3 regions of the Pseudomonas sp. PDNC002 genome follow, and region 1 is predicted to be linked to each of the others. Evidence: riboswitches for the same ligand, from Rfam matches in the RefSeq annotation. Region 1 holds a riboswitch; each other region holds the start of a gene.
The links. A riboswitch is a leader RNA that binds a small molecule or an ion and turns the genes downstream of it on or off. The one in region 1 is predicted to bind cobalamin.
Positions count from the first base shown of each region.

Region 1 (4,435 bases):
GAACACCGACGCCGCACAGGTGAGCTACTTCCATGCCGACCTCGACCAGCTCGAATTGCCCACCGCGGCGTTCGACCTCGCCTACAGCTCGCTGACCCTGCATTACCTGGAGGACCTGCCGCATTTCTTCCGCAACGTGCACGACGCGCTGCGCCCCGGCGGCAGCCTGGTGTTTTCCATCGAGCACCCGATCTACATGGCCTCGCTCAAACCGGGCTGGATAGTCGACGGCGATGGCCGCCGCTGCTGGCCGGTGGACCATTACCAGGACGAAGGCGAGCGCCGCACCGACTGGCTGGCCAAGGGCGTGCTCAAGCATCACCGCACCCTCGGCAGCATTCTCAATGCCGTGATCGGCTCGGGGCTGACGCTGCGCCACGTCGAGGACTGGGGCCCGAGCGCCGAGCAGGTGCAGGCCATCCCGTCGCTGGCCGAGGAGCGCGAACGGCCGATGTTGCTGCTGGTCGCCGCGCAGCGCTGAAGCGGCGAAAAGGCGCGACTATGCTGGAAGGGTCGCGCCCACCCCGCGTCGGAGATCGCCATGTCACAGACCGTTCCCGCCGTCCGCCCCAGCGTCATTCCCTGCCTGCGCTACCGCGATGCGCCCCAGGCCATCGACTGGCTGTGCGCGACCTTCGGCTTCCAGCGACAACTGGTCGTTGCCGATGAACATGGCGGCATCGCCCACGCCCAGCTGGCGATGGCCGACGGCAGTGGGCTGGTGATGCTGGGTTCGCTGCACGACAACGAGTACGGCCGGCTGATGCGCCAGCCCGACGAGATTGGCGGCTGCACCCAGAGCATCTACGTGGTGGTGAAGGACGCCGAAGCGTTGTACCGCGCAGCGGTGGATGGCGGCGCGCAGATCGTCATCGACATCAAGGACGAAGACTACGGCGGCCAGGGCTTCACCTGTCGCGATCCGGAAGGGCATATCTGGAGCTTCGGCACCTACGATCCCTGGCACTGACGCCGCTCTGCAACATCCTGCGCAAGCCCCGCGCTTGACGCTTTCCCATCGCAAGTGTTGATATGCGCCCCGTTTCAGGTGCCCCCCGCCGCCGTGCGTGGGGTGAAACGGGAAGCCGGTGCGTCGCCCTCGTGCGATCAGTCCGGCGCTGCCCCCGCAACGGTAAGCGAGCGGAGCATCCACTAGGCCACTGTGCACCAGCATGGGAAGGCGGATGCCCCAGGACCCTCGCAAGCCCGGAGACCGGCCTGGAACCTGTTTGGCAAACCCGCGGTGGGCGGGCGTGAGCCGGTTCCCGGGGCGCGCTCGTTCCGGGTGTCGCTGCGCCGCCTGCGAAATATCTATTTCGAGGCGATCACCTTGCATTCTCCTGCTTCCAATTCCCGGCGCGCCTTGCGCTGGACTCCCGTTCTCTCCCTCTGTGCCCTGAGTTCGCAGCTTGTGGCGGCTCCCCTCGACCTGGCCGATGAAATCGTCAGCGCGCCTTCCGTGGAGTCCACCACGGTGGCCGACATGGCGCGCTACGGCAGCAAGCTGGAGGTCATCGACCGCCAGCAGATCGAACGCGCCGGCCCCAGCGCCGACATCACCCGCGTGCTGCAGATGTACGTGCCGGGCCTGTTCGTTGCGCCGAAGAACGGCCCGTTCGACTACGGCACCTACTCGCTGCTGGGCGGGCGCAACGACGACACGCTGATCCTGCTGGACGGCGTGCGCCTGAACAATCGCCTCTACGGCGGCATCTACATTGACACCCTGCCGACCACCGCAGTGGAACGCATCGAGGTGCTCAAGGGCGGCCAGGGCCTGCTGTTCGGCACCCAGGCGGTGTCCGGGGTGATCAATATCGTCACCCGCAGCGCGCGCAGCCGCGAGGCGTCCGGCGAGGTGAACCTCGGCCTGGACACCTTCAAGGGCCGCAGCGGCGATGCCCGCGCGGAGAAGGTCGTGCAGAACGGCCTGGGCGACCTCGGCCTGATGGCCTACGTCAGCCACAACCGCTCTGACGGCTACCAGCCCTACCGCGACCGGGACATGACCAGCACGGTCAGCGACAAGCGCCGCTCGTACGACGTCAACGTGTTCGGCGCCAAGGCCATCCAGGCCATCGGTGAGGCTTCGCGCCTGGAGCTGTTCTACCAGTACGCCGACGCCGAGCTGGATTTCGCCCGGCCAACGTCGAACCACCACACCAGCAACAACCGCGTGCAACAGATCGCCACGGCCACCTTCCAGCAGAGCGTCAACGACGTTTTCAGCTGGTTCGCCAAGACCCACATCAACGACTGGGACACCCGCTACGACCGCGTCTACAACCTGCAGGGCGGCGGCACCCAGGTGCTCAACCACAACGACTACTGGGGCTTCACCGACTGGGGCGCGCAGCTCGAAGGCAAGGCCAGGTTCGGTGGCGGTCACGAGCTGGTCTTCGGTAGCGACAACCAGTGGTACAAGGGCCAGGACGATGTGCTGATCATCGACAACGACAAGGCCGAATCCCATGCGCTCTACGCCCAACTGCGCCCGCGCATCGACGCGCTGCCCGATTGGCACCCGAGCCTGGGCGTGCGCCGCGAGGAAATCTCCGGCGGCGAAGGCGCCACGGTGTGGATGCTCACGTCGCTCTACGACCTCACCGAGCAGCTCAAGCTGCGCGGCCAGTTCGGCACCGCCTTCAAGCTGCCCACCGCCGAGCAACTGTTCGTCAACGAGCCGGGAGACGAAGTCGGCAACCGCGACCTCAAGCCCGAGCGCAGCCGCAATGCCGAGCTGGGCCTGGACTACACCGGCGAGCTGTTCGACCAGCCGTGGAGCGGCAGTGTCACCCTGTTCCGCCGTGAGATCACCGACTTCATCACCCTGGCGGGTGACCAGTGGGTGAACGGCAACGGGGAGATCGAGGTGCGCGGCGTTGAGGCCAACGGCCAGTGGCAGTTCGGCCGGCACTGGCAGGTCTCCGCTGACGCCACGCGCAACCTGGTGGACAGCCGCGAAGGCGTGACGGTCAACAACATCCCGCACTTCTTCGCCCGTGTGCGCCTGGGCTATGACGACAACCTCTGGGGCGCCGGCCTCGCGACACGCTACGTGGGCTCCATCGTCAGCGCCCAGGACGACGACTACGGCCACTACACCGTGCTCGACGGCGACGCCTATCGCTATCTCGACCCGGCCCACGCGCACCGCCTGAGCCTGCTGCTGGAGAACCTGCTGGACCGCGACTACGCCACCGGCCGCACCAGCAATGGCAGCCGCCAGGTGGACAACCTCGGCCGGCCGCGCACCGCCGAGCTGCGCTACACCTTCAGCTTCTGATGAGGGCCATCCTGCTGGTCGGCCCGCTGGCCGGCGTCCAGGGCGAGCGCCTGCATCGCGAGGTGTCGGCGCGTCTGACTGGTGTCGAGATCATCGACACCAGCGAGGGTTTCGACGCGCTCTGGACGCGAGCGCGCGCGCAGTTGGCCGATGGCGCGCCGTTGCTGCTGGTCGACCTGGAGCCCGCCGCTGACGGTGCCTATCTCGACTGGCTGCGCGCCGAACTGGCGGTGCTGGCGGATGAGTTTCCGCAGGCGCCGGTGCCGAGCATCACGGCTTCGGCGCTGGGCCGTCGCGGGCTGGATGCCGGCGCAGTGCTGGCAGCGATCGATGATCCGGCGCAACAGCTGGACTGCCAGGGCGTCGGCGAGGTGCCGTCGCAGCCGGACTGGTCCGCGCCACCGCCGCACCGGCATCACCTGTTCCTCTGCACCGGGCCGCGCTGCGTGCGCCGGGGTGCATTGCCCTTGTGGAAAACCTTGCGCCGCGAGCTGATTCGCCACGACCTCTACGAGAATGGCGAAGGCGCCTTGCTGACTCGCACGGGTTGCCAGTTCCCCTGCAATCGCGGGCCGGTGCTGACGGTCTATCCCGAGCGTGTCTGGTATGGACTACGCAGCGATGAGCAGGTTTGTCGGGTGGTGACGGAGCACCTGCGCGATGGTGTGCCGGTGGCGGATCTGCGCGTGGATGACGAGATATGAAACGCACTCCGCTCGTTGCAGGAGCGAGCTTGCTCGCGAACCTCTGGACGCAGGGGGCTGGATTCGTCCTTCTCCTTCAACGGCCCCTCACCCTAACCCTCTCCCGGAGGGAGAGGGGACTGATCGGCGTGGATGGACACCGTAGCGTCAGCCGGCACGGACTGCCCCCTCTCCCTGAGGGAGAGGGCTGGGGTGAGGGCGAAACCCCGGCACGGCCTTCCCAAAAGTGTAGGAGCGGACTTCGTCCGCGATGTTTCTGCGCTAGCGCTGTTCGCGAGCAAGCTCGCTCCTACAGTTCAGTCCTGGCGCTTGGGGTGGCGTTGATGCTGGGCACGGCGACGGCCACCGCCCAGGACTACCGCAACTGCGCCCGGACCTGGCACCTCGATCACCCTCCGCAACGCATCCTCGCGCTCAATCAACACGCCGCCGACCTGCTGCTGGC
Region 1 is NZ_CP070356.1:2,630,185-2,634,619, forward strand. It holds gene JVX91_RS12125 (class I SAM-dependent methyltransferase) at 1-481, shown strand, start outside; gene JVX91_RS12130 (VOC family protein) at 542-970, shown strand; cobalamin riboswitch at 1,030-1,237, shown strand; gene JVX91_RS12135 (TonB-dependent receptor) at 1,412-3,286, shown strand; gene JVX91_RS12140 ((2Fe-2S) ferredoxin domain-containing protein) at 3,286-3,990, shown strand; gene JVX91_RS12145 (ABC transporter substrate-binding protein) at 4,314-4,435, shown strand, end outside.

Region 2 (4,435 bases), 3.2 Mb from region 1:
TGCGCGGCGAGATGTCCAGGCTCAGCGCACAGACCACGCCGCCGCCGAAGATGCCGGAGATCATCGCCAGGAAGGTCAGCATCGGCAGGGTCAGCAGCAGGGCCAGCACGCGCGGCAGCACCAGCAACTCCACCGGGTCGAGGCCCAGGGCCTGGATGGCGTCGATCTCCTGGTTGGCCTTCATCGAGCCGATCTGTGCGGTGAAGGCACTGGCGGTGCGGCCGGCCAGCAGGATCGCGGTGAGCAGCACGCCGAATTCACGGAGGAAGGAGAAGCCCACGAGGTCGACGGTGTAGATCTGCGCGCCGAATTTCTGCAGCACCGTGGCGCCGAGGAAGGCCACCACCGCGCCGACCATGAAGGTGAGCAGGGCGACGATGGGCACGGCGTCCAGCCCGGTTTCTTCCATGTGCGCAGCCAGTGCGGTCAGGCGCCAGCGCCGTGGGCGGAGCAGGTTGCGCACCAGCGTCTGTAGCGTCAGGCCGATGAAGCCCAGCACGCCGATCAGATGGTCCTTGAAGGTCAGGGTGGCGACGCCGATGCGCTCCAGCACGTCGACCAGTGCGTTGCCCGGCGCCGGGCCTTTTTCGTCCAGGCGGCACTGGGTGATGGCGCTGCCGACGGTGCGCAGCAGTGCCTGGCGCTCGGCTGGGAGGTTGCGGGCGATCTGGTCGAGCTGGCTCATGCGCGCGCCGCCGATTATCTCCGCGAGCAGCGCGGCGCCGGCGGTATCCAGTGCGCCGAGGCCGGTGAAGTCCAGCAAGGCGGGGGATTCGGCGTGCCGCTGGGCGGCCACCTGGGACTCCAGCGTGGCGAAGTGCGCGAGCGTCCAGTCGCCGCTGATGTGCATCAAGGGCGGGGTCGCGGCGGAGTCGAGCTGAAGCTGGCCGGGTTGGGCAGTCGTCGTCATGAGACGCATTCTAGCGGAGTTCGCCTTTGCCACCAGTGTGCTTGTGCTGGCCTTTTTAGACGCCTGCATGACTTGGCTCAAGGCAATGGCGACATCCTGTTCAATTGACGCCTCAGCCCGCCAACCACTAAGCTGCGCGCCTGCTTCAGGTGCCCGCGGCGCAAGCCAAGGGTGAAACAGGGAAGCCGGTGAATTCGATCCTTGCATCGACCATTCCGGCGCTGCCCCCGCAACGGTAAGCGAGTCTGGAACCGCACTGAGCCACTGTGCCACTGGCATGGGAAGGCGTGGTTTTCCGAAAGCCCTCGGGCTTCACTCGCAAGCCCGGAGACCGGCCTGCTGCATCGCATGGCATCGCGGGAGGCGCTGCCGATCGTCGTGGCGCTCCCTGGCGCCGCGCGTTCGATGTCCTCCGCCTGCCCCGACTGGTCAGTGCCGCGCGGGTGAGAGCGGCGGAGAATCCTTCAGGTGAATTCCCTGTTTCCCAAGCCGACAGCCTTCGCGCTGAGCGGCCTTTACCGCATGGCGTCGCTGCGCGCCGGCGGTTCGTTCCTGTCCATCCCATTTTTCGCTCGCTGCCGCCCGGCCGGCGAGCTGGCGCGTGCGCGCTCCCTTTCTAGAGGCAATCCCCATGACTGAATCCCCTGAAAAGGACGAACGCCACCGTTCGCGCATGCAGCGCAAGAAATCGGTGATCGACGAGAAGATCGCCCAGGCCCAGGGCGAACGCGGTGTGTTCCTGGTCAACAGTGGCAACGGCAAGGGCAAGAGCAGCTCGGCCTTCGGCATGGTCGCCCGCGCGCTGGGCCACGGTATGAAGGTTGGCGTGGTGCAGTTCATCAAGGGCGCCGCGACCACCGGCGAGGAAGCGTTTTTCCGCCGTTTCCCCGAGGAAGTCAGCTTCCATGTGATGGGCGAGGGCTTCACCTGGGAAACCCAGGATCGTCAGCGCGATATCGCCAAGGCGCAGGCGGCTTGGGACGTGGCGCGCCAACTGCTGGCCGATCCGCAGATTGGCCTGGTAGTGCTGGACGAGGTGAACATTGCCCTCAAGCACGGCTATCTGGAGCTGGACACGGTGCTCGCCGATATTGCTGCCCGTCCGCCGATGCAGCATGCGGTCGCCACCGGTCGGGGGGTGCAGCCGGCCATGGTCGAGGCCGCCGATACCGTGACCGAGATGGGCCTGGTGAAACATGCCTTCAAGGCTGGGATCAAGGCGCAGAAAGGGGTGGAGTTCTGATGTTCGTGGCTTGCCCTCACCCCAGCCCTCTCCCAGGGGGAGAGGGGGCCGTTCGGCGTGCAGTCGGACTGCGGCGCTCGCCGGTCGATGCTGTTGGCGGGCTCGGTGGTGGCGCGATAGTCGTGCATCGGACACAACTGCTGCAGATGGCACCCAACTGCCCCCTCTCCCCCTGGGAGAGGGTTGGGGTGAGGGTGCTCTTCGCCTTTTCTGCTACTACGGAGCGCGCCTGATGCTCGATGCGCGCCAATGCCCCGCCCTACTGATCGCCGCTCCCGCCTCCGGCCAGGGCAAGACCACCGTGACCGCCGCCCTGGCGCGCCTGCATACGCGCCTCGGGCGCAAGGTGCGGGTGTTCAAGTGCGGCCCGGATTTCCTCGACCCGATGATCCTCGCTCGCGCCAGTGGCGCGCCGGTCTATCAGTTGGACCTGTGGATGGTCGGCGAGAGCGAAAGCCGCCGGTTGCTCTGGGAAGCGGCCGGTGAGGCCGACCTGATCCTCATCGAAGGCGTGATGGGCCTGTTCGACGGCTCGCCCTCGGCCGCCGATCTCGCGCGGCGCTTCAACGTGCCGGTGATGGCCGTGATCAATGGCCAGTCGATGGCCCAGACCTTCGGCGCGATGGCCGTTGGCATGGCCACCTACCAGCCGGACCTGCCGTTCTCCGGCGTGCTCGCCAACCGCATCGGTAGCCAGCGCCACCGCGACCTGGTGCGCGATAGCCTGCCCGAGTGGATTCGCTGGTATGGCGCACTCCCGCGTGACACCGAGGTCGAGTTGCCAAGCCGTCATCTCGGGCTTGTGCAGGCCGATGAACTGGCCGACCTCGACGCACGCCTGGACGCCGCCGCCGATGCCCTGGCTGCCAGTGCCAGTACCGAGCTGCCCTTACCGGTGAGCTTTGCCGTGCCCGAGCCGCGCAGCGAATCTTCCGGTCTCGACGGCGTGCGTATCGGCGTGGCGCGGGACAATGCTTTCGCCTTCCTCTACCAGGCCAACCTCGACCTGCTGCGCGAACTGGGCGCCGAGCTGGTGTTCTTCTCGCCGCTGCGTGACGAATCGCTGCCGGAGGTGGATAGCCTCTACCTGCCCGGCGGCTACCCGGAATTGCACCTGCAAGCGCTGGCCGACAACCGCGCCATGGCCCAGGCGATTCACGCCCACCATGAGATGGGCAAGCCGATCCTCGCTGAGTGCGGCGGCATGCTCTATCTGCTCGATGCCCTGACCGACGTGGCCGGCGAACGCGCGGAGCTGCTCGGCCTGCTGCCGGGCGAGGCGCGCATGCAGAAGCGCCTGGCCGCGCTGGCGCTGCAGGCCGTGACGCTGCCCGAAGGCACCCTGCGCGGGCACACCTTCCACCATTCGTTGCTCGACAGCGCGGAAGTACCGCTGGCCCGTGGCGTATGTCCGAACGACAAGCCGGTGGCCGAGGCGGTATTCCGCCGTGGCCGTCTCACGGCGTCCTATATCCACTTCTACCTGCCATCCGATCCGGATGCCGCGGCCGCACTCTTCAGACCATGACCGACCACGCCTACAGCCCCGAGGAACGCGCCGCGCTTTACCGCGCCATTGCCGAGCGCCGCGACATGCGCCACTTCAGCGGCGGCGAGGTGGCGCCCGAGTTGCTCGCGCGCCTGCTGGAAGCCGCGCACCAGGCGCCCAGCGTCGGGCTGATGCAGCCTTGGCGCTTTATCCGCGTGACCTCGAGGGCGTTGCGCCAGTCGATCCATTGCCTGATCGAAGAGGAGCGCGTGCGCACGGCCGAGGCGCTGGGTGAGCGCTCCGACGAGTTCATGAAGCTGAAGGTCGAGGGCGTGCTCGATTGCGCCGAAGTGCTGGTGGCCGCCTTGATGGATGGCCGCGAAGCGCACGTCTTCGGCCGTCGCACACTGCCGAACATGGACCTCGCTTCGCTCTCCTGCGCCATCCAGAATCTCTGGCTGGCCTCGCGCGCCGAAGGGCTCGGCATGGGTTGGGTGTCGCTGTTCGATCCTGTCGCAATGGGCGACCTGCTTGGCCTGCCGGACGGCGCCGAGGCGGTTGCGGTGATCTGCCTGGGGCCGGTCAATGAGTTCTACCCGGCGCCGATGCTGGCCCTGGAGGGCTGGCGCCAACCGCGCTCGCTGGACGAGTTGGTGTTCGAAAACCGCTGGGGGGAGAAGGCATGAGCCTGGCCTTGCTGAGCGTCCTCGGCGTGGCACTGGACGCCCTGCTGGGCGAGCCGAAACGCTGGCATCCGCTGGTGGCTTTCGGGCGCCTGGCGGATCGGTTGGAG
Region 2 is NZ_CP070356.1:5,833,242-5,837,676, reverse strand. It holds gene JVX91_RS26380 (MlaE family lipid ABC transporter permease subunit) at 1-910, opposite strand, end outside; cobalamin riboswitch at 1,041-1,265, shown strand; gene cobO (cob(I)yrinic acid a,c-diamide adenosyltransferase) at 1,542-2,153, shown strand; gene JVX91_RS26370 (cobyrinate a,c-diamide synthase) at 2,386-3,681, shown strand; gene bluB (5,6-dimethylbenzimidazole synthase) at 3,678-4,328, shown strand; gene cbiB (adenosylcobinamide-phosphate synthase CbiB) at 4,325-4,435, shown strand, end outside.
Region 2: linked by a shared signal. The riboswitch ahead of cobO (cob(I)yrinic acid a,c-diamide adenosyltransferase) and the one ahead of JVX91_RS12135 (TonB-dependent receptor) in region 1 are both predicted to bind cobalamin.

Region 3 (4,435 bases), 730 kb from region 1:
CAGCGCCGTGCGCTTGAAGCCCTTGGCCTCCGCCTTGGGCAGAATGTCGCCAAGGGTGCCGGTGACCTGGTCCTGATCCGGCCAGCTCGCCCGGTGGAGAACGGCGATAGGGCAATCCGCGCCGTAGTGCGGCAGCAGTTCGGCGACGATGTTCGCCAGTTGGCCGACGCCCAGATGGATCGCCAGGGTCGCGCGGTGCTGCGCCAGCTCAGCGAGGGATTCGCCTTCAGGCATGCGCGTCTTGCTTGCGTAACGGGTGAGGATCAGCGTCTGCGAGATGTCCGGCAAGGTCAGCTCGCAGCCGAGAATCGCCGCGCAGGCGGACGTGGCCGTGACGCCGGGAACGATCTCGTAGGGAATACCCAGCTCACGCAGGTGGCGAATCTGCTCGCCGATGGCGCCGTACAGCGAGGGGTCGCCGGAGTGCACGCGGGCAACGTCCTTGCCTTCGCCGTGGGCCTGCGCCAGCAGTGCAACGATCTCGTCCAGGTTCAGCTCGGCGGTGTTCACCACCCGCTCGGCGCTATGACCCTCCAGCACCGCCGGCGGTACCAGCGAACCGGCATAGAGGATCACCGGGCAAGAACGGATCAGCCGCTGGCCCTTGACCGTGATGAGTTCGGGATCGCCGGGGCCGGCGCCAATGAAGTAGACCGTCATGGCTGCTCCTGTTCGGATTCGACGGGGATGAAGGCCAGCGCGCAGGTAGCCTGGTCGCTGCGGCGCTTGCCGACCAGCAGGCGGGCGGGTTCGCCGCCCTGGGCTTCGGCCTGCAGCAATGCCGCCGCCTCGGCCACGCTGGCGCTTCCGGTGGCTGCACGCACGGACTCGGAAGGGGCGCTCAGACGCTTATCGCAGGCCGCCAATTGCTGCGGCGTAAACAGCGCCAGCGGCAGATCGAGGGCGGCGGCCAGCCCGTTCAGCCCCTCTTCGTCGACTTTCAGCGTGGCGCTGGCCAGCGCGGTGAGGTTCGACTCGTCCAGCCCCGCTTCGGCCAGCGTGGCCCGCAGCAGTATGCGTAGCTCATCGAGCGTGCAGCCTCGGCGGCAACCGAGACCGGCAACCAGCGTCATGTCCGCCTCCTGCCATTGACTCATGAAAATAAAAACCCCGCAGGCGGACCGAGCCGACTGCGGGGTTGAGCATAACGCCGTGATCAGGCCGTCGGTGCGAACCGGCGGAACAGCCACGCGGCAACAAGGCCCAGGGCCGCCCAGAACACCGCGTTGGTGATCAGCGAGGCGACGATGAACTCGTGGGCGACGCTTTCCGGCGCGAGGCTGGAATGCACTTCCGGCTGCGGCGCGCCGATCACATGCGGCACCACCAGCAGGGCGATACCGATGCCACGTAGCGCCCAGTTGCGGCCGAACACCAGCAGCGCGAGCCCGCCGGCGGTGGCGGCAGCGGTGCCGATCCACCAGGTCTGGCGCAGGGTCAGGTCGGCGGCGGCGGTGCCGGGCACCTCTGGCGGCAGACCGAGGGACGGCGCCAGGGTGAACACGGCGAAACCGGCCAGGCCCCAGAGCAGGCCTTCGGAGGTCTTACCCGGCTCGCGCAGGGTGAACAGGCCAGCCAGCATCAGGGCGAAGCCCACCGCGACCACCAGGTTGCCGCCGGTGGTGGAGAGGATGCGCTGCCAGCCGTCTTCCGGCTCCCAGGCTTCCGCGTCGTGCTCATGGGCGGCCACTGCGCCAGCGGCGTGGTCATGGGCGTGCTCGTGGTTTTCTTCGACCAGCGCGGCGGCCGGCTCGGCTTTCTCGTAGGTTTCCGCCTTGAGGATCAGCGGGGACACCCACAGCAGCTGGACAACAGTCAGCACCAGCGCCGCGATCAGACCGGCGAAACCGGCGGTCTGGGCGATACGTTTGATCATTTTTCCTTTCCTTTCCTTTCCGAACTCTCGAATCGAGCGAGCTGGAGCCAGGCACGGCGATACGCCAACGCAGCCTGGCCGACGCGCAGCCGATTGGGCTCAGAACAGCATCAGTGGCAGGGAAAACCGGCGCTATGGCGGGTATCGTGGGCGGCGTTGTGCACCGCATCGATGTGCGAGAAGCCGGCGAAATACACCAGCAACGCACCGAGCAGGCTGGCGCCAACGGCCAGGCTGATGCGTTTGGAAAGGGGGATGGAAGTGCTCGACGCGTGCGTCAGGGTGCTGCTGGACATGGACGTTCCCTCTGAAAATCAAAGTAGAGAACGCAGAGGTTGAACGCATTCGAACGCGCCGGAACGGCCGCGCCACGGCCTGCGCCCGCCCACCGCGGGTTTGCCAAAAACGAAGAATTCCAGGCCGGTCTCCGGGCTTGCGATGTCGGCCAGTGGCCAAGCGGGTCAACCTTCCCATGCCGGAGCACAGTGGCTACTGATGACCCTACGATCGCTTACCGTTGCGGGGGCAGCGCCGGACTGGTCCTTGCGGACGCACCGGCTTCCCGTTTCACCTCGCGCGCGTGGCGCGAGACACCTGAAACCGCGCTAGCTGACCACGAAGGCCTGCAAGCGTCAACCGATCCCCGGCGATTGACCGCCCCGCCGTCGCTGCGTAGCCTTCCTCCCTTCGAGGTTCTCCGGCGCTGGCCGGAGCTAAGAGGGAACGTGGAAATCTTCGGATGCGCCACGGCTGCCCCCGCAACTGTGAACAGCCTGTTCTTTCACGAGCCACTGCCGGCCACGGCGGGAAGGCGAGAGAACTCAAGAGGGCTGTGAGCCAGGAGACCTGCCTCGACCAGCATCACGACAACCGGGCGGGGTGATCCGGTGGCGACCTTCGTTGCGCGGCGAACCCGCGCGCGCGCCCTTCATCCGCCCTCTCGCACCGCATCCTGCTCACGAGGCGCGCATGAAGACCCTGGCCAAACTCCCCGTCACCATCGTCACCGGCTTCCTTGGCGCCGGGAAGACCACCCTGCTCCGCCACATGCTCGACAATGCCGAAGGCCGCCGCATCGCGGTGATCGTCAACGAGTTCGGCGAGCTGGGCATCGACGGTGAAATCCTCAAGCAGTGCTCCATCGGTTGCAGCGAAGAAGAAGCGGTCGGCCGCGTCTTCGAACTGGCCAACGGCTGCCTGTGCTGCACCGTGCAGGAAGAATTCTTCCCGGTGATGCGCGAGCTGGTGGCACGCCGTGGCGACCTCGACCAGATCCTCATCGAGACCTCCGGCCTGGCCCTGCCCAAGCCGCTGGTGCAGGCCTTCCAGTGGCCGGAAATCCGCAACGCCTGCACGGTGGATGCGGTGATCACCGTGGTCGACAGCCCGGCCGTGGCCGCCGGCACCTTCGCCGCCCATCCCGAACAGGTGGACGAGCAGCGCAAGCAGGACCCGAACCTGGACCACGAATCGCCGCTGCACGAACTCTTCGAAGACCAGCTCGCCAGCGCCGACCTGGTTGTGCTGAACAAGGCCGACCTGCTCGACGCCGATGCGCTCGCCCGTGTGCGCGCCGAAGTCGCCGAGGAACTGCCGCCCGCGGTGAAGATCGTCGAAGCCAACTCCGGCCAACTGCCGCTCTCGGTATTGTTGGGCCTGAACGCCGAGGCCGAGCTGCACATCGACAGCCGCCCCACCCATCACGACCACGAAGGCCATGAAGATCACGACCATGACGAGTTCGACTCCTTCCACCTCGACCTGCCGGAAGTGGAAGAACGCGCCCTGCTCGACGCGCTGAACGCGCTGGTCGAGCGCCACGCCGTGCTGCGCATCAAGGGCTTCGTCGCCATCCCCGGCAAGCCCATGCGCCTGCTGGTGCAGGGCGTCGGCAAGCGCTTCGACAAGCACTTCGACCGCGCCTGGCGCAGCGATGAATCCCGTAGCACCCGCCTGGTGGTGATCGGCCAGGAACTGGACCAGGCCGCCATCGCCAACGAGCTGCGAACTGCCCTGGCGTGAAGCCGACCGCCCTCTCCCCCAGCCCCTCTCCCGCAAGCGGGAGAGGGGAGCCACATCGGCGCTTCGCCGGTAGAACGGCGTATGGGCAGACGCCATGCCCGCCTGTGAGCACAAATTTCACGCGCACGCCGAACCGGCTCCCTCTCCCTTCGGAGCGGGGCGCGCAGCCAGGGCTTGGAAGAGAGCCCTCCTGACCGAGCGAAAGAGGCTCCCCCATGCACCTGCTGCGCACCCAACCCGGCGGCTTCGTCCCCGACGACGGCATCGCCGACCTGGCCCAGACGCCTGCCGACCTGGTGATCCTCTGCAGCGGCGACTCGCACCTGGCGCTGCTCGCCGAGGCCGCCCGCGAGCTGCCGGAGGACTACCCGAGCCTGCGTCTGGCCAACCCCATGCAGCTGCAGAACCACGCCTCGGTGGACCTCTACGTCGACGAGGTGCTGCAACACGCAAAAGTCATCCTGATCTCCGTGCACGGCGGCGTCGGCTATTGGCGCTACGGCATGGAGCAACTGGCGGCGCTGGCCGAGCGTGGCA
Region 3 is NZ_CP070356.1:1,895,189-1,899,623, reverse strand. It holds gene cobM (precorrin-4 C(11)-methyltransferase) at 1-660, opposite strand, end outside; gene JVX91_RS08830 (cobalamin biosynthesis protein) at 657-1,073, opposite strand; gene JVX91_RS08825 (CbtA family protein) at 1,157-1,876, opposite strand; gene JVX91_RS08820 (CbtB-domain containing protein) at 1,987-2,172, opposite strand; cobalamin riboswitch at 2,277-2,489, opposite strand; cobalamin riboswitch at 2,550-2,745, shown strand; gene cobW (cobalamin biosynthesis protein CobW) at 2,846-3,898, shown strand; gene cobN (cobaltochelatase subunit CobN) at 4,114-4,435, shown strand, end outside.
Region 3: linked by a shared signal. The riboswitch ahead of JVX91_RS08820 (CbtB-domain containing protein) and the one ahead of JVX91_RS12135 (TonB-dependent receptor) in region 1 are both predicted to bind cobalamin.